DNA from 3 places in the Nonomuraea sp. NPDC050547 genome. Region 1 is predicted to be linked to each of the others. Evidence: riboswitches for the same ligand, from Rfam matches in the RefSeq annotation. Region 1 holds a riboswitch; each other region holds the start of a gene.
What was found. A riboswitch is a leader RNA that binds a small molecule or an ion and turns the genes downstream of it on or off. The one in region 1 is predicted to bind cyclic di-AMP.

Region 1 (6,060 bases):
GTCGATGTCCATCCGCGTGCTGGTCCCGACGAAGGCGGACGGCTTGGCCTTGAGCACGTAGTCGGACAGGTTCGTCATCGACGGGTCGCGCGGGCGCAGGCCCCGCTCGAAGATCTCGTCGGGAGACCTGTCCTCGGCGCGGTAGACCGGCGGGCGGTCGCGCCGCCAGATCGGGTACGGCGTGATGCTCGAGACGTCGACGTTCTTGTCGGCCGCCGACTCGAGGTGGTTGCCGGGGCCGCGCAGGGGTGTCGGCGGCCGCCTGCCGGGCGGGATCGCGCCGGACCCCGCTTTGGAGGCCGGCTTGCGCAGCAGCGCGGACGCGCGTCCGAACAGGCGCAGCGCGCTGCGTTCCAGCAGCTCGACCATCCGGCGGATGATCTCCCGCGCGGTCGTCCTGGCGCCGCCCACGACCGGACCCACGGCGGCGAGCGAGGCGCCGGCGGTGGGGCCAGAGGCCGCGACCAGCCGCGACAGGTGCAGGGCGAGCCGCATGAGCAGGACGATCAGCGCCACCTTCATGGCCAGCACGATCGTCGCGGAGATCTGTAACGCGCCGCCGATGAGCAGCGCGGCGGTGACCGCGTCGCCGGAGCGTGCGGAGGTGTCGCGCCACTCGCCGTCGAACGCCCGGACGCCTTCGCCCTCGTTGCGTGCGGTGGTCTGGGCGGCGTGCGTGGCCGCGGTCGAGGAGACGCGCACCGCCGTCATCGCGAAGGAGATCCACTGGGTACCGGCCGCGTACAGCCGGTCCTCGTCGACGAGCGGCCACGAGACGACGATGTTGAGCAGCATGGCCAGTCCCGGCGGTGGCTGCAGCGCCACGGTGCCCCTCCTTGCCCGGTGATCACATCCGAGGGGTCACACTACTGGGGCGCACTCACTGCATGGAGATGTGCGGGTGGTCGAAGTGGTTCTCGGTGATGCTGCCGCGGTCGCTCATCGCCCGCCATCCCGATCCCATGTTGATGCGCTGCTTCCAGATGACGTACTTCACGCCGAAGCGGTTCTTGTTCTTGATCGCCCAGGCCGCGATCTGGTCGCCGAGTGCCTGGTTGGCGGCGGTGGGCATGGAGCCGCCGGTGCTCATCATGAAGTCGCAGGCCCGGCCGAGCGGGTGCTCGCCGCCGCCGCCCGAGCGGTAGCAGCCGACCTCGAAGGGCAGGTTGAAGGTCTTCTTGATCTCGTCGCGGATGATCCGCATCCGTGAGGTGATGTTGTCGGAGCCGGAGGGCAGCTCGGGGGCCCAGGAACCGTCGTTGCGCTTGCCGGTGCCGTACGGCATGAGGTCCTGGAGCTTGTCCTTGATGTCCTTGATGACGCCTTCGGCCTCGTCGCGCTCCTTGTCCACCTCATCCGCCTGCCCGGCGATCTGGGCGGTGAGCGCGGCGGCCGCGTCGGCGGCCTTCTTCTTCTCGTCGCGGGCGGCGGCGACGCCCGCGATGACCGCCTGCTCCTCGTCGGTGAGCTGCTCCAGTACGGCCGCGCCCGGCGCGTCAGGCGTGTACAGGAAGCCGGGCAGCGTGCCGCCGCTGCCCTGGTAGCGCAGCTGGGCGATCTCGGCCACCCGCCGCTCGGCCTCGACCAGGGCCGTCTCGGCGGTGGCCAGGCGCGCTTGGGCGGACTTCTCCGCCTCCTTCGCCTTGGCGAGGGCCACGCGCTTGCCGTTGTAACTCTCGATGAGCTTGTCCACCTGGGTGTTGAGCTTCTTCAGCTCGGCCCGCAGCTGCTTCTCGCTCGGCTTGGGCGCGGCGAGCGCGCTCGCCGGGGTGAGCGCCACAGCTGCGGCGGTGATGAGACCGATGGCCAGAGCCGCGGGGGACGCAACCGCCACGTGGGGGATTCCTCTCCATCTGCCGGCCGGGTTAGCTGACGGGTTCGGGCATGGAGATGCCCTACCACCGAAGTGGATTCACCCCAGGTGAGGCTGGGTCCCCGGCTCCTGGGCAACACGCCCGGGATTAGGCGGCAACGGCTGTGACAACCGGTGCGTGAGGGATATTAGTAGTAAATGGCGGGTAACGCGACTTCAAGTGGAAATCAATTAGTGATCTACCTGTGATCGAAGCAGGCGTGCGGCCTCCTCGGGCAGCACGTCGTTGACGAAGGCCCCCATCGCCGACTCCGACCCCGCCAGGTACTTGAGCTTGCCGGGCGCGCGCCTGATCGAGAACAGCTCCAGGTGCAGATGTCCCAGCTCACGCAGGTACTGCACCGGCGCCTGGTGCCAGGCCGAGATGTACGGCATGGCCACCCCGAAGATCCCGTCCAGCGCCCGCAGCACCGAGGTGTAGAGCGGCGCGAAGGCCGCCCGCTCCGCCTCGGTCAGCGCCGCGAGGTCCGGCACCTGCCGATGCGGGTAGACATGCACCTCGTACGGCCAGCGCGCCGCGGCCGGCACGAAGGCGGTCCACAACTCGTTGGCCGCCACGACCCGCTCCCCGGCCCGTTCGGCGGCCAGCACGTCCGCGAACAGCCCCGGCCGCCGCTGCGCCGCCGCGAGCTGCAGCTTGGTCCGCGGCGTCACGTAGGGGTAGGCGTAGATCTGCCCGTGCGGGTGGGGCAGCGTGATCCCGATCTCCTCGCCCCGGTTCTCGAAGACGAAGACCTGCTCCACGCCCTCGATCGCGGACAGCTCGGCGGTGCGGTCCGCCCACGCCTCCATGACCAGTTCGACCTGCGCGTCGGTCAGCCGTGAGAACGACGAGGAGTGCTCGGAGGTGAAGCACACCACCTCACACCGCCCCGCCCCCGGCCGCACCTCACTCAGGCCGCCCACATCGTGATAAGTCCCAAAATTTCCGCTGAAAGATGGGAAGCGGTTCTCGAACACCACCACGTCATAGTCGTGCGCCGGGATCTCCGAGGCCCGCGTGTCGGACGACGGGCACAACGGGCACTCGTCGGCGGGCGGCAGGAACGTCCGCGTCTGCCGGTGCCCCGCGATCGCGATCCACTCCTCGGTCAGCGGGTCGTAGCGCAGCTCCGAGGCGAGCGGCCGGGGGTCGAGCGGGCGCCGGTCCACCGCGCCGCGGTCGGCGTCGTCGCGCCGGTCGAAGTAGATCAGCTCTCGCCCGTCGGCCAGGTGGGTGATGGTGCGCTTCACTGCGTGCCCTCCGCGATGATCAGTTCCCCGACGCGCTCGGCCAGCTCGGCGCGCGCCTCGGCGGGCAGACCCTGGTCGCTGATGACGACGTCGGCCTCTGCCAGGTCGGCGATCGTGCTGATGCCGACGGTGTTCCACTTGGTGTGGTCGGCCGGCACGACCAGGCGGTGGGCGGCGGCCACCAGTTCCCGGTCGGTCTCCGACTCCAGCAGGTTCGGCGTGGTGAACCCGGCGCGCGCGCTCATCCCGTGCACGCCCAGGAACAGCGTGTCCACGTGCAGGCGGCGGATCGCGGCGACGGCGACGGGACCGACCAGCGCGTCGGAGGGCGTGCGGACGCCGCCGGTGAGCACCACCGTGCGGTCGGCGCGCGGGGCGCGGTGGAAGACGTCGGCGACCGGGACCGAGTTCGTGATGACGGTGAGGTCGGGCACCGAGACCAGGTGGTGGGCCAGCGCCCACGTGGTGGTGCCCGCCGACAGGGCGACCGCGGTGCCGGGCCCGACCAGCTCGGCGGCGCGGCGCGCGATCGACTCCTTCTCCTGCTGCTGGCGGGCGGACTTGGCGGTGAAGCCCGGCTCCTCCGTGGAGCCGGGGCCGAGCGTGGTCGCGCCGCCGTGCACCTTCTCCAGCAGGCCGCGCTCGGCCAGGGACTCCAGATCGCGCCGGACGGTCATGTCGGAGACGCCGAGCTCGCGCACGAGGTCGGCCACGCGGACGCCGCCGCTGGCCCGGACCCGTTCGAGGATCGTCTGTTGCCGCTGCTGTGCGAGCACGCGCTCTCCTTCCAACAAGTTCAAACAGATTATGACATGAACATGTTGAAGAATGTGAGGTCGCTTGCCGGGGGGCCTGGTGTGGGATACGCATGCCGTACCGGAAAAGGCCCGCTCAAAGGAGGACGACGGATGGCAAGGCGCGCCCGCAAGTCCCGAGCACGCAAGAAGAAGAAGGCCAACCACGGCAAGCGCCCCGCGTCGCGCTGACGGTCACCCGGCCGCGGTGAGCTCCTTCACGGCGGCCGAAACCGCCCGGTGGAACGTCGGGTAGGCGTAGATCATCTCGTCGAGCCTGGGGAGCGGGACACGGGCGTGCACCGCCAGCGTCAGCAGTCCCAGGACCTCGCCCCCGGGCGGCGCCGCCACGGTCGCGCCGACCAGGACACCGTCGGCGGCCACCAGCTTGACCAGCCCCTCGGCCTGGGCGATGTACCCGCGCGTGCCCAGATCGCCCATGGCGACGCGCACATCCAGGCCCCGCTCGCGGGCCTGCGCCTCGGTCAGGCCCACCGCGCCCACCTCGGGATCGGTGAAGGTCACCCGGGGCACGGCGTGGTACTCGGCCTCGTGCACGGGCTCGCCGAGGATCTCCTTGACCACGATGTTCGCCTGGTACATCGACATGTGGGTGAAAGCGCCCTTGCCTACCGCGTCGCCGATCGCCCAGACGCCCTCGGCCGCGCGCATCCGCGCGTCCACGGGAATCGCCCGCGCGCTCTCGTCGAGACCGATCGCGCCGACGCCCAGCGCCTTCAGATCCACCCGGCGGCCCGTCGCCACCAGCAGCCGCTCCGCCTCGGCGCCGCCGACCGTGAAACGGCCGTCCCCGTAGTCCACGCGCGCGACCTTGGCCGAGGTCCGCACGTCGATGCCGCGCCCGGCGAAGACCTTCTCCAGCAGCGCGCCGGCCTCCGGCTCTTCGAGGGCGATCAGCCGCTCGGCGGCCTCGACCACCGTCACCGCCACGCCGAACGTCCGGAACATCTGCGCCAGCTCGACCCCGATCGCACCGCCGCCCAGCACGATGATCGACTCGGGCAGCTCGGCGTTCTCGATCGCCTGATGGTTGGTCCAGTACGGCGTGCCCGCCAGCCCCTCGATCGGCGGCACCGCCGCCTGCGAACCGGTCGCGATCACGATGCCGCGCGCCGCGCGCAGCACCTGGTCGCCGACGGTCACCTCGCCCGGCCCGGTGACGCGCCCGTGGCCCCTGAACAGGTGGCCGCCCTTGCCGGTGAAGCGGTCGGCGGCCACCTTGTCGTCCCAGGAGTCGGTGGCCTCGCGCACCCGGCGTACCAGCGCCGCCCACTCGCGCGAGGTCTCCGCCTCATGGATCATGATCTTCGAGGGGATGCAGCCCCAGTAGGGGCACTCGCCGCCCACCAGGTTCGACTCGACGGCGGCCACGCGCAGCCCCGCCTCCGCCAGCCGGCCGGCCACGTCCTCGCCGCCCGGACCCATCCCCAGCACGATCACATCGACGTCCATGCTCAGTACATAACCAGCCCTGAGCCGGAGTTCACCCGGAACGTGGCAAATTCGCCAGCGCCTGGTCGACCCGCTCCTGCGGCAGCGCGTAGTCCTCCAGTTCGCCCGCCAGGTAGCGGTCGTAGGCGCCGAGGTCGAAGTGGCCGTGGCCGCACAGCGCGGTCAGCAGCACCTTCTCCTCGCCGCTCTCCTTGCAGCGCAGCGCCTCGGCGATCGTCTCGGCCAGCGCGTGCGTCGGCTCCGGCGCCGGCACGATCCCCTCCGTACGCGCGAAGCGCACACCGGCCTCGAAACACTCGCTCTGCGACCGGGTGACCGCCTCGAACAAGCCCAGCTCGTACATGTGCGACAGCAGCGGCGACATGCCGTGATAGCGCAGCCCGCCCGCGTGGATCGGATCCGGCACGAAGTCGTGGCCGAGCGTGTGCATCTTCAGCAGCGGCGTGAACCCGGCCGTGTCGCCGAAGTCGTATGCGTAGCGGCCGCGGGTGAACGACGGGCACGCCTCCGGTTCCACCGCGCGGAAGGACGTCCGCGGGCTCTCGCGCATGAATGGGAAGGCCAGGCCGGCGAAGTTGGAGCCGCCGCCGGTGCAGCCGATGACCAGGTCCGGCATCTCCGGCATCTGCTTGAGCGCCTCCTCGCCGATGACCGTCTGGTGCAGCAGCACGTGGTTGAGCACCGAGC
Region 2 (6,060 bases), on a different contig from region 1:
CGAGGCGCCGTTCAGCGCGACGAAGATGTAGCCGAGCCAGCCGAGGAACGGGATGCCCGAGATCAGGTACCCGCCCCACGTCACGCCGGCCCGCTTTATCGCGACGTCGGTGGACAGCCCGCCGGGCGGCATGGCGCCGCCGACCGGGACGATCTTGATGCCCATGACGATCTTGCCGACCGTCTGCCCGTTCATCTTGGTCATGATCAGCTCGTAGGCGATGTAGACCGCCCCGACCAGCACACCCGAGATGAGGCCGACGAGCACCGGGCCGAAGAAGCCCGAGCTGGAACCGTCGAGCGAGCTGTACGTCGCCAGGAAGATGCCGGCCATGATCAGAGTGATCACCCAGTAGACGATGCCGAAGAGCACACCGTCGATGATTCGGGCGACCAGACGCTGCCACCACTCGGCCAGCGGCGCGGGCGCGCCGGGCGGCTGGACGCCCACCGGCTGACCGTAGGCCTGGCCGTAGCCGGGCTGGAAGCCCTGCTGGCCGTAGCCCTGCGGCTGCTGCTGGCCGTAACCCTGCTGCGGCTGCTGCTGACCATAACCAGGCTGCTGGCCGTAACCCGGCTGGGCGTACTGCTGCCCGGACGGGGCCTGCTGGCCGTAGCCGGGCTGCTGCTGACCGTAGCCAGGTTGCGAGCCGGGCTGCTGACCGTACTGAGGCTGCTGGCCATAGCCGGGCTGCTGCTGACCGTAACCCGGCTGGGAGCCGGGCTGCTGGCCGTAACCGGGCTGCTGGCCGTACTCGGGCTGCTGCTGGCCGTAGCCGGGCTGCGACTGGGCCTGCTGGCCGTAACCGGGCTGCTGGCCGTAGCCAGGCTGCTGCTGGCCGTAACCGGGCTGGGAGCCCGGCTGCTGGCCGTACTCGGGCTGCTGCTGGGCCTGCTGGCCGTAACCAAGCTGCTGGCCGTAACCCGGCTGCGAGCCGGGCTGCTGGCCGTACTGAGGCTGCTGCTGACCGTATCCCTGCTGCTGGCCGTACTGGGGCTGCTGACCGTAACCCGGCTGGGAGCCGGACTGCTGTCCGTATCCCTGCTGGCCGTAGGGGTCGCCGTCTTGGCGGTAACCCACGACGGTCACGTCCGGGTCGGGCTCGCCCTGTGCGTGGCCCGCGTTGTGCTGTCCGTATTCGGGAGTCCCGGAGTTGTCGCCGGGGTCGTCCTGTGGATACGGCGGCTGTCCGGTGCTCACCGTGTCACCTCGCTTCGAGTGTGCATGTGGCACATGTCAGGACACATGCCTTCGCTGCCCAACGTATCGACATAGGTATCTACAATCACCTTTCCCTTTGGTCGAGGTCCGAGTCAAACGACGGCAGGTGGAGCAGCATCCTGGTGTTGCCCAGGGTGTTGGGCTTGACGTGCTCCAAGTCGAGGAACTCGGCTACGCCCTCGTCATAGGAGGCGAGCAGCTCGGCATAGACCTCGGGAGATACCGGCGTGCCCTGGATCGGGCGGAACCCATGCGCGGCGAAGAAATCCACCGCGAATGTCAGGCAGAACACCCGCCCCAGCCCGAGTTCGCGGGCCGTTCCGATCAAAGCGGTAACGATTTGGCCCCCGACCCCGAGACCGCGGGCGTCGGGGTCGACGGCCACGGTGCGAATCTCGGCGAGGTCCTCCCACAACACGTGCAGGGCACCGCATCCGACGACCTGCCCGCCACGCTCAGCCACCCAGAACTCCTGGACGTCCTCGTAAAGAGTGACCGTGGCTTTTTCCAGCAGGCGCGGCCCGGCTCCGGCATAGGTGTCGACCAGGCGCCTGATCGTCCGGACGTCCGGCGTGCGAGCTCGCCGCACGACGACCTCGATGTCGGGTACCGCCCGTTCGGCGACCTGTTCCATGGCACTTCAGAGTACAGACGCAATTACGGCTGCCCCCTATTTGCCCACCTACTTCCTCAACCATCTCATCCAGTGGACGAGCATGCCCGACAACAGCCGTCTCCCCCTCAACCACCAGGCGAATAGCCGGTGACGAGCAATGATTCCCCCGGTGACGCCGAACCTCACGTACGTCCCATGCACCCGCAAAGCGCACATAAAGTCGCTCCAGTACGGCGGAGCACGTGATCCCCCCGTGACACTTCGGTTGTGAAACCTCAACAGACTTGGCAGTTCTGGTTGAGCACGAACCTGGAGTGCACTAGTGTCCAGCGTCGATGTCACCCGCGTCCTTACGCGCGGCGGCACGCCTAATCCCCTCCCCTGGGGAGCCGGGGACCCGCCAGTGGCCGCAGGCCATCCGGGGTGAATCCGAGCCACGGCTCGGTAGGGCTGCTCCGGCCCGAACCCGTCAGCTAACCCGGTAGGCGGCCACGAGAGGAGCTGGTTGGTGAAGCGCACGCGTAACCGTGAAGGGAAGCCCGCGGGCAAGCATGCCCGCCCTCCCGAACCAGGCATCAAGAAGCGGCTGGTCGTCCTGACGGCAGCCGTAGCCGCGGTGACGTTCACCGTCACGCCTCTCGGTTCCGCAGCCGCCGACCCGAAGCCGTCGCTCAAGCAGTTGTCGGAGCAGGCCGAGAAGCTCCACACGGAGATCGAGACGCTCAGCGAGCAGTTCAACGGCCAGCGCGTGAAGCTCAGGGACGCCCAGAAGGCCGTCGACGCCGCCAAGAAGACGCTGGCCTCCAGTGAGGCCGATCTCGCCACCAAGCGCCAGCGGGCGGGCATGCTCGCGCAGAGCGAGTACATGATGGGCGGCTTCAGCCGCGCCCTCGCCTTCGCCGCCTCCGACGACCCCGAGCTCTTCCTCGACCGCGCCGCGACCAGTTACGCGCTGGAGCAGCAGCAGGGCGAGGAGGTCAACCAGGTCACCCGCGCCAGGGAACTGGCCGAGAAGGCCCAGTCCGAGGCGAAGACCCGCATCGACAAGGTCACCGAGATCGTCGAGGACCTGGACGCGCGGCGCGACAAGATCGGCAAGCTGGTCAAGAAGGTCGAGAGCGACCTGTTCCAGCGGGCCATCGGCGAGGCCGGGCGGCCGGGCACCCGCGCGGTGCGGGTCAGCCTGCCGATCGCCGGCGCCGGCAAGGCGGCCGAGGCGGCCAGGTGGGCGCTGACCCAGCAGCTCAAGCCGTACGTGTGGGGCGCGGAGGGTCCCAGCTCCTACGACTGCTCCGGCCTGGTCATGGCGGCCTACCAGCGGGTCGGCATCTCGCTGCCGCATTACACCGGCGACCAGTGGACGGCCGGCACCCGCATCTCGCGCGAGGAGCTGCGCCCCGGTGACCTGGTGTTCTTCTACAGCGACCTGCACCACGTCGGCATCTACGTCGGCGGCGGCATGATGGTGCACGCGCCGCAGACCGGCGACGTCGTGCGCCTGGCGTCGATCTCCCGTCGCCCGTGGGCGGGCGCGGTCCGCATCGCGAACTGACCCCGCCGAAGAGACGGAACCAGGACCCCATGCCAGCCAAAACCGACCCCGCCGGTCGAACCGGCGGGGTCGGGTCTCAGCCCTGCTAGATCAGCTGGCGGCGTGCCGCCCAGGCCACCGCCTCGATGGCGGTGGCCACACCGATCCTGTCGCATATCCCTCGCAAACGGCGGCGTACCGTGCGTCCGCTGATCTCCAGCCGGCGCCCTACCCGATCGACCGTGACTCCCTTGGCCAGCTCGGCGAGCAAGGCTAAATCGGCGTGGCTCAGCTCAACGCCCTCGGTGAGCACATCCATCGGGAGCCCTCCCCCCAACAGCAGAACTCGCAGACGTATCGGACCGCGCAACGCGCTCGTCTCGCAGACGGTAAACGCATTCAGGAAAGGTCGTCAAGCTCGACAATTGCCCAGCTTGACCAGCTGTATTGACATGATCAAACCTATGTGAACTACTCGCCATATGTCGTCACACTTCGGGGCACGATGAGCGATCTCACTGATCCTTACAACGCCCCTCGGTCACCGACACTGACCCCCGCCGACGTGCTGGGATTCGATCCGTTCGATCCCGGGTTCCGGCGTGACCCGTACGGAAAGTATCGGGAGCTTCGCGAGCGTGGCGATTTATTTCATACCCGCGGCGGTTTGGTGGTAGCCACATCACACGAGCACGTCTCGGCGATGCTGCGCGACCCCCGCTTCGGCCACGGACACGTCCCGCCGGGCACCGATGACCCTGACCGGCCGCAGGTGTCCTTCCTGCGTCTCGACCCGCCCGACCACACGCGGCTGCGGGCTCTGGTCAGCCGGGCGTTCACGCCCCGCATGCTCGAACGGCTGCGCCCCAGAATCGAGGCGATCACCGCGGAGCTGCTCGGCGCCATGGGCGAGGAGGCCGACCTGGTCGCCGAGTTCGCCTATCCGCTGCCGGTCCTGGTGATCACCGAGATGCTCGGCGTGCCGCCCGAGGACTACGAGCGCTTCCGCGGCTGGAGCGAGACGCTGGCCCGCAGCCTCGACCCGATGCTGCCCTCCGGCCAGGCGGACACCACCGAGCGGGCCGGTCTGGAGTTCCGCGCGTACTTCCGCGAACTGCTGGCCGAGCGGCGCGTACGCCCCGGCGAGGACCTGCTCAGCGCCCTGACCCAGGTCCAGGAGCTCACCGAGGCCGAACTCCTGGCCACCTGCGTCCTGCTGCTGGTCGCCGGGCACGAGACGACCGTCAACCTGATCGCCAACGGTGTGCTCAACCTGGCCAGGCACGGCATGCTCCACCGCGCGGCGGACGATCCCCAGCCGGTGGTCGAGGAGGTGCTGCGCTACGACCCGCCGGTGCAGCTCACCGCCAGGACGGCGCTGCGGGAGGCGGAGCTGGGCGGCACCGCGGTGCCCGCGGGCACGCCGGTGATGGCGCTGGTCGGGGCGGCCAACCGCGACCCGGCCGTCTTCCCCGACCCGGACCGCTTCGATCCGGGACGCTTTGATCCGGGACGCTTTGATCCGGGACGGGCGCCGGAGCGGCATCTGGCCTTCGGGCTCGGGATCCACTTCTGCCTCGGGGCCACGCTGGCGCGCATGGAGGGCGAGATCGCGCTGCGGGCGCTGGCCGAGGCGGCGCCGGAGCTGAAGCTGGTCGAGGAGGCGCCGCCGTACAAGGAGAACGTGGTTTTGAGGGGGTTGGCCCGGCTTCAGGTGCGGTTGTCGTAGAGGGTCCTGGCGGCCTGGACGTCCTCGATGTGCGCCTCGGCCCATTCCTTGATCGCGGCCACGATCGGCAGGAGCCTGCGGCCCAGATCGGTGAGCTCGTAGTCGACGCGCACGGGGACCGACGGGGTGAGCGTGCGCGAGACCAAGCCGTCGCGCTCCAGGCTGCGCAGCGTCTGGGTGAGCATCTTCTGGCTGACACCGGCGATGGTCCTGGCCAGGTCGCTGTAGCGCTGGGAGCCGCCGGCGAGCGCGGTGAGGATGAGGCTCACCCACTTGTCGCTGAGCGTGCTGAGGAGCTGGCGCGAGGGGCACTTGGCGATGTACGCGTCGTAGGCCAGGCGGGCTGCCGCGCGCCTGTCCGCGGCCGACTGGGTGGGCACGGCATTCCTCCGGGTTGCTTACGCACCTTCAGGTGCCTTCTTACCAAAAGAGAGTAAGCCTTCCTACCGTGGCCGCATGACAACGATGCGAGCGCTGGTCGGGCACGAGGGTGAAGTGGAGATCGTCATGGTCCCGGTGCCGCAGGCGGGACCCGGGCAGGTACGGGTGAAGGTGGCCGCGGCCGCCGTGCAGCCGGTCGACCTGTTCACCGCCTCGGGGACGCTGCCCGGCTACAAGCTGACCGACCCCATGGAGCGGTACGGGCTCGGATGGGACGTGGCCGGAGTGGTCGACCAGGTGGGGCCGGGGGTCGGCGGACTGACGGCCGGGCAGGCGGTGTTCGGGCTGTCCGACCGGCTGATGCCGCCGTACAAGGCGCAGGCCGAGTACGTGCTGCTCGACGTCTCCGAGGTCGCCGCCGCGCCCGGGGGGCTGACCCCGGAGCAGGCCGCCACGCTGCCGCTGAACACGCTGACCGCCATCCAGGCCCTCGACCTGGCCGATCTGACTCCCGGGCAGACGCTCCTCGTGACCGGGGCCGCCGGCGCGCTGGGCGGCTACCTGGTGGAGATCGCCGCCGCG
Region 3 (6,060 bases), on a different contig from region 1:
CAGCGCCGACACCGACACCCGGCAGAACTCCGAGGCCCGACCCGGCTCCGGCATGCAGTCTGGCCCCGGCACCCGGCCTGGCCCCGGCACCCGGCCTGGCTCCGACGCCTGGGCCGGCTCCGAGGCGCGGCCGGGTTCGGAGGCGCGGCTTGGCCATGACGGCGGACCCAACCCCGACACCCAGCGCACGCCCGACGCCCAGCGCACGCCCGCCCCGGATCTGCTGTCCGGGGTATCGAGTGCCGGATCTGTTGCCGGGGCGTCGGTCCAGGGCGCCAGAGAAGCGTTCCCCGGTGTCGTGCAGGCGGTCGGCGCGGATCAGGGGGATGCGAGCGTGCGGGAGCACGGGGCAACCGAGACCGTGGCCGCGGCTCCGGGAGTGGTGCGGGCGGCGCGGGCCGCCGGGCTGTCCCTGGGAACGGCCAAGGAGATCTTCGCCGCCGCGGAACGGGGCGATCCGGCGGCGCTGTCGGTCGTGGCAGCGGAGGGCCGGCGGATCGGCGGGCTGCTCGTGGCGGTGGCCGCCGTCCTGGACCCGGAGGTGATCGTGCTCTCCGGCGGCGTAGGACACAACCTCGACCTGCTGGGCGACGCCATCCAACGCCGAATCGGCGAACTGGGGCCCCTCCGGCCCACGATCGTGGCCAGCGCTCTGGGTGACAGCGGGGTGTTGCTGGGCGCCGTCGCCCATGCGAGGGGCCGCGCCTGGGACCTGATCTTCTCCACCCGTATGGGCTGAGATCAGCGAGGGTATGGGGGATGCCGCCTGTACGTGCGCTCGTTACGGCGGTCAGCCACCCCCGCTGGACGACCGTCTCCCTGGACAGAGAGGTCCACGTGCGGCGGGTGGGGGTGGGTGGCTTGCCGTAGGAGAAGAACCTGCAGTGACAGAACCCCACGCGACAGAAGCTCGCGTGCGACAGGGCCGCTCGCGGGAGAAACCGCGAAAGGGCCCGCGCGAGGGCCCGCGCGCGGCGTGAGAAAGTCGCGACATTGCCCGCGCGAGAGCCCGCGCGCGGCATGAGAAAGTCGCGACATTGCCCGCGCGACAGAGGCCGTGGTTTCTCCCGCGCGTGAGTGAAGCCACGCACGGGAGAAACCGCGACAGCTCGCCGCGACGGGCCGGCGGGATCAGCGCTATCAGGTGATCAGGAGAAGATCAGGAGAACGGGCGCGTCACAGCGTGGCGGTGGGCATGACGGGCGCGGGGGCTTGGCGGATCTTTTCGAGCTGGTTGGTGAGTTTGACGCCCGCCGGATCCGGACGCACGGCGCCCACGAAGGCGCGGCGGCGCCAGGCGCTCAGCTTTTCCTCCTTGACCACATCACCGGTACGCGGCGAATGCACCATGTGCCCAGGCCGGGAGATCATGCCCACGTGCCCCAGTCCCGAGAAGAAGACCAGGTCGCCGGGCTTCAGGTTCTTCCAACTGATCTTTCTGGAGAACGCCGAGTACTGCTGGGCGGCGGTGCGGGGTAGTTCGATGCCCGCGCTTTCGTAGGCGCGGAGCATGAGGCCGGAGCAGTCGTAGCCGCGTTTGGTGGTGCCGCCCCAGACGTACGGGGTGCCGCGCTTGTCCATGGCGTAGGCCAGGGCCTTCTGCCAGCTGGGCTTGGGCGTCCGCCGCTCCTGGATTTCCTTGAGGCCCTGGCTGGTCAGCGTGACGTCGTAGGGGTCGACGGTGGTGACGGGGGAGGCGGGGGAGGCGGGGGATGCGATGGCGGGGGATGCGAGGGTGGCTGCGGTGACACCGGAGACGGTGATGAGCACAGCGGTCGCGATGATGCGAGACAGGGGAATGTCCTTCCACAAGGCCTACCGGGTTAGCTGTCGGGCTCGGGCCTGGAAGTCGCCCTACGGCGTGGTAAGCGCCGATTCGCCCCAATGGGGGAGGTGGGTCCCCGGCTCCGCACTGCGGTGTGCGGATTAGGCTGGTGGGACTCTAACGAAACAGTCAAAAGCGTGCAAATCGGGCAAAATGGAGTGTCCGGGAAATGAGATGGGTTGCTCGTCAGGCGAGACGACCCGGTAAGGTACCGCCCATGGAGTCGCGTAGCATTCGCCTGGCCGTCATCCCCGGAGACGGCATCGGTACCGAGGTCGTGACCGAGGGCCTCAAGGTTCTCGAGGCGGTCGGTCCCAAGTTCGACATCACCGAGTACGACCTCGGCGCGGACCGCTACGCCAGGACCGGCGAGGTCCTACCCGACTCCGTGCTGCAGGAGCTGCGCGGCTACGACGCGATCCTGCTCGGCGCCGTCGGCGATCCCCGCAAGGTGCCGCCCGGCCTGCTGGAGCGCGACCTGCTCCTGCGCATCCGCTTCGACTTCGACCACTACGTCAACCTGCGCCCGGTCAAGCTGCTGCCCGGCGTCGCGACGCCGCTGGCCGACACACCGGCCGAGAACATCGACATCGTCGTCGTCCGCGAAGGCACCGAGTCGCTCTACGCCGGCACCGGCGGGGCCATGCGCAAGGGCACGCCGTACGAGGTGGCGACGCAGGAGTCCATCAACACCGCCTACGGCGTCGAACGCGTCGTCCGCTACGCCTTCGCCAAGGCGCAGAGCCGCCCGCGCAAGAAACTCACGCTGGTCCACAAGACCAACGTGCTCACCTTCGCCGGTGACCTGTGGCAGCGCACCTTCGACCGCGTGGCCGAGGAGTACCCCGAGGTCGCCACCGACTACGTGCACATCGACGCGGCCACGATGTTCTTCGTCAACCAGCCCGAGCGCTTCGACGTGATCGTCACCGACAACCTGTTCGGCGACATCATCACCGACCTCGGCGCCGCGGTGGCCGGTGGCATCGGCCTCGCGGCCAGCGGCAACATCAACCCCGAAGGCGCCGCGCCGAGCATGTTCGAGCCGGTGCACGGCAGCGCCCCCGACATCGCCGGGCAGAGCAAGGCCGACCCGACCGCCACCATCCTCTCGGTCGCCATGCTCCTGGACCACCTCGGTCTGACCGCCGAGGCCGCCCGCGTCGAGCAGGCCGTCGCCGACGACATCGTTGAGCGCCTCTCGCACGCCGCCGCCCGCACCACCCGGGAAATCGGCGACGACCTCGCCGCCCGAGTATCCGGCGGCGCCTGACGCCTCAGGCCACCGGCCCACGAGCGGCCCGCCGTACCGCAGAACGTGAGATCCCCCACCCTCGGGGTCTGACAAGAAGTCTGCGGAGGTACGGCAGGCAACGCGCGAACCCGCAGCTCGTGAACACCCGGTACCGACCTGACAAGCGGCCCAGGCGCCCCAGCGCACTCGCGGCCGCCTGACCACCCACGCCCGGTGGCTCGCGAGAGCCTCCGGGCGTTTTCGTTGCGCCCTAACGGTCGTCCTTTTAGATGCAGTAAGTTCCCTCTACCCGATCCGGCGCAGAATGGATGCAGGGTAGTCCTCAGAGAAAGAGAAGGATCTCCGTCATGACCACCTCTCAGAAGCTCAGCTTCGACGTGCAGCTATCCGACCACGCTCGCACCGCGGCAGAGCGCGAGGCGGTACTGGCGAGCCCCGGGTTCGGGAAAGCCTTCACCGATCACATGGTCTCGATCGACTACACGGAGGGCACCGGCTGGCACGACGCCCGCCTCACGCCGTATGGACCGCTCACGCTCGACCCCGCGACCTCCGTCTTCCACTACGCGCAGGAACTCTTCGAGGGTCTCAAGGCCTACCGGCACGCGAACGGCTCGATCGTCACCTTCCGCCCCTACGCCAACGCCGCCCGCTTCAACCACTCCTGCGCGCGCATGGCCATGCCGGAACTGCCGGAAGACACCTTCGTGGAGGCGCTCGAACTCCTCGTCCAGGCCGACCGCGACTGGGTCCCCACGACCGAGGGCCACAGCCTCTACCTGCGCCCGTTCATCATCGCCACCCAGGTCGGCCTCGGCGTCAACTACCCGTCCGAGAACTACCGCTTCATGGTCATCGCCTCGCCCGCCGCCTCGTACTTCAGCGGCGGCGTCAAGCCCGTCTCCGTGTGGCTCTCGACCGAGTACACCCGCGCCGCCCCCGGCGGCACCGGCGCCGCCAAGTGCGGCGGCAACTACGCCGGAGCCTTCGTCGCCCAGCGCGAGGCCGTCGCCCAGGGCTGCGACCAGGTCGTCTGGCTCGACTCCCACGAGCACCGCTACGTGGAGGAGATGGGCGGCATGAACCTCTTCTTCGTGTACGGCGATCGCCTCCTCACCCCCGCCCTCACCGGCACGCTCCTGCCCGGCATCACCCGCGAGTCCATCCTCAAGCTCGCCGGCGACCTCGGCCTGAAGGCCGAAGAGGGCCGCCTATCGATCGAGGAGTGGCAGGCCGGCTGCGAGTCGGGCGAACTGACCGAGGTCTTCGCCTGCGGCACCGCCGCCGTGGTGACGCCGGTCGGCTCGGTCAAGGGCGCCGACCGTGCCTGGACCGTGGGCGACGGCACCCCGGGCCCGGTCACGATGCGCATCCGCGACGAACTCGTCGGCATCCAGTACGGCACCCGCCCCGACCCCCACAGCTGGATCCACAAGATCAGCTGACACCCGTGCTGCCCCGCACCCGTGGGGCAGCACCTCTTTCGCCCCGCACCCGCGCACCGGCACCCCCGCGCCCCGCACCCGTGCGCCAGTGCCGGCCGGCATCCGCGTGGAGCGCCGGCCGAAGGAGCCCCCCGCTGGGCAGGCGGTGGCAGGACAGCGTGTTGGTCAGTTCTTGCGGATCAAGGTGAGGCCGTCGGAGATCGGGAGGATGGTCGTGGTCACGCGGGGATCCTGCATCACCATGTCGTTGAACTCGCGGATCGTCACCGTGGTCTCGTCGTTTCTCGACGGGTCGGCCACGTAGCCGGTCCACAGGGTGTTGTCCACCATGATCAGTCCGCCGGGGCGCAGGCGTTCCATGAGCAGTTCGTAGTAGGCGGGGTAGCCGGGCTTGTCGGCGTCGATGAAGGCCAGGTCGACGGAGCGCTGGAGGGTCGGCAGGGTTTCTGTGGCGGGGCCGAGGGTCAGGGTGATGCGGTCGGTGACGCCCGCGTCCTCCCAGTAGCGTTTGGCGATCGCGGTCCACTCCTCGCTCACGTCGTAGCAGTAGAGGTGCCCGCCGGACAGGCCGCGGGCGAGGCAGAGCGACGAGTAGCCGGTGAACGTGCCCACCTCGACCGCCACCGACGGGTCGACGAGCTGGGTGATCATGGTGAGCAGGCGGCCCTGGGAAGCGGAGATCTGCATGCTGGCCTGGTCGCCGGTGGCCGCGCGGGTCTCGATGGCCAGTTGCTCGAGGAGCGGATCGGGGCGGGTGGTGTGTTCGTGGATGTATTGGGCGATCGGCTGGTCGAGCACGAAGTTCTTCATGGCGACATTGTCGATCAGCCGGAGCTCTCGGCCACGTTGAGTTGGGCTGTGTCGAGGGTGAGGTTCCAGGGGGCGGGCATCTCAAGCGGGTTGCCCAGGGCGACATTCACGACAATGGTGTAGCCGTCGGGTGCCGGTCCGCTGTGGAGGCCGGCGGTCGCTTCCATGGGGTCGATGCGGAGGAAGGCCTGGACTCCGGCGATCGCGTATTCCTTGGGTTTGATCGCGTAGTCGTCGTGGACGTCGGCCTTGGCGACGATCTGCTTGAGCAGGCGAGAGACGATCTTGTTGTGCTTCCATGTGGGCACGTCGTTCACCACGATCCGGCCGTGGATGAGCTCGCCCCGGTCATCGGGGAACAACTGGCACGCCGCCCGATACTTCGCTGGGAGTGGCGGGGGCGACGCGACTGCGGGACGCTCCAGAAGCTTGGCCATGGTTCCCTCATCCCCTCCCGAGAGGTGAACGCGATGTGATTGGTGCGCGACCCAAGGTAATGCCCCGGAAAAGAGCTCGCAAGTTTGTTCGAATAACTGGGCAATATGTCGCAAATGATAGGGTCGCCTGCGATGAACAAGAGGCTGGTGGCGGCATGTGTTGCCGCGTGTGTCGTGCTTGCCGTAGTCGCCGTCCTGGCCTTCGCGGAGCCGGGTGGCAAACAGGGCGCCTACCAGCTCACCCGCCAGCCGGACGGCTCGATGGTCCTGGCCAGGCCGGGAGTGACC

Region 2: it holds a riboswitch for cyclic di-AMP, as region 1 does, so the genes downstream of both, ACIBHY_RS33740 (NlpC/P60 family protein) here and ACIBHY_RS43455 (coiled-coil domain-containing protein) in region 1, are expected to answer to the same signal.
Region 3: it holds a riboswitch for cyclic di-AMP, as region 1 does, so the genes downstream of both, ACIBHY_RS27750 (C40 family peptidase) here and ACIBHY_RS43455 (coiled-coil domain-containing protein) in region 1, are expected to answer to the same signal.

Annotation. Positions count from the first base shown of each region.
Region 1 covers NZ_JBITGW010000022.1:53,529-59,588, reverse strand. The annotation lists gene ACIBHY_RS43460 (hypothetical protein) at 1-825, opposite strand, end outside; gene ACIBHY_RS43455 (coiled-coil domain-containing protein) at 881-1,834, opposite strand; cyclic di-AMP (ydaO/yuaA leader) riboswitch at 1,841-1,978, opposite strand; gene galT (galactose-1-phosphate uridylyltransferase) at 2,045-3,106, opposite strand; gene ACIBHY_RS43445 (DeoR/GlpR family DNA-binding transcription regulator) at 3,103-3,882, opposite strand; gene ACIBHY_RS43440 (50S ribosomal protein bL37) at 4,015-4,092, shown strand; gene ACIBHY_RS43435 (dihydrolipoyl dehydrogenase family protein) at 4,096-5,373, opposite strand; gene ACIBHY_RS43430 (TrpB-like pyridoxal phosphate-dependent enzyme) at 5,405-6,060, opposite strand, start outside.
Region 2 covers NZ_JBITGW010000015.1:97,143-103,202, reverse strand. The annotation lists gene ACIBHY_RS33750 (RDD family protein) at 1-1,200, opposite strand, end outside; gene ACIBHY_RS33745 (amino-acid N-acetyltransferase) at 1,286-1,855, opposite strand; cyclic di-AMP (ydaO/yuaA leader) riboswitch at 2,193-2,340, shown strand; gene ACIBHY_RS33740 (NlpC/P60 family protein) at 2,346-3,389, shown strand; gene ACIBHY_RS33735 (LuxR C-terminal-related transcriptional regulator) at 3,475-3,687, opposite strand; gene ACIBHY_RS33730 (cytochrome P450) at 4,039-5,097, shown strand; gene ACIBHY_RS33725 (winged helix-turn-helix transcriptional regulator) at 5,079-5,477, opposite strand; gene ACIBHY_RS33720 (NADP-dependent oxidoreductase) at 5,554-6,060, shown strand, end outside.
Region 3 covers NZ_JBITGW010000011.1:237,297-243,356, reverse strand. The annotation lists gene ACIBHY_RS27755 (ROK family protein) at 1-739, shown strand, start outside; gene ACIBHY_RS27750 (C40 family peptidase) at 1,177-1,770, opposite strand; cyclic di-AMP (ydaO/yuaA leader) riboswitch at 1,798-1,943, opposite strand; gene ACIBHY_RS27745 (3-isopropylmalate dehydrogenase) at 2,043-3,098, shown strand; gene ACIBHY_RS27740 (branched-chain amino acid aminotransferase) at 3,428-4,525, shown strand; gene ACIBHY_RS27735 (O-methyltransferase) at 4,691-5,335, opposite strand; gene ACIBHY_RS27730 (hypothetical protein) at 5,350-5,772, opposite strand; gene ACIBHY_RS27725 (DsbA family protein) at 5,905-6,060, shown strand, end outside.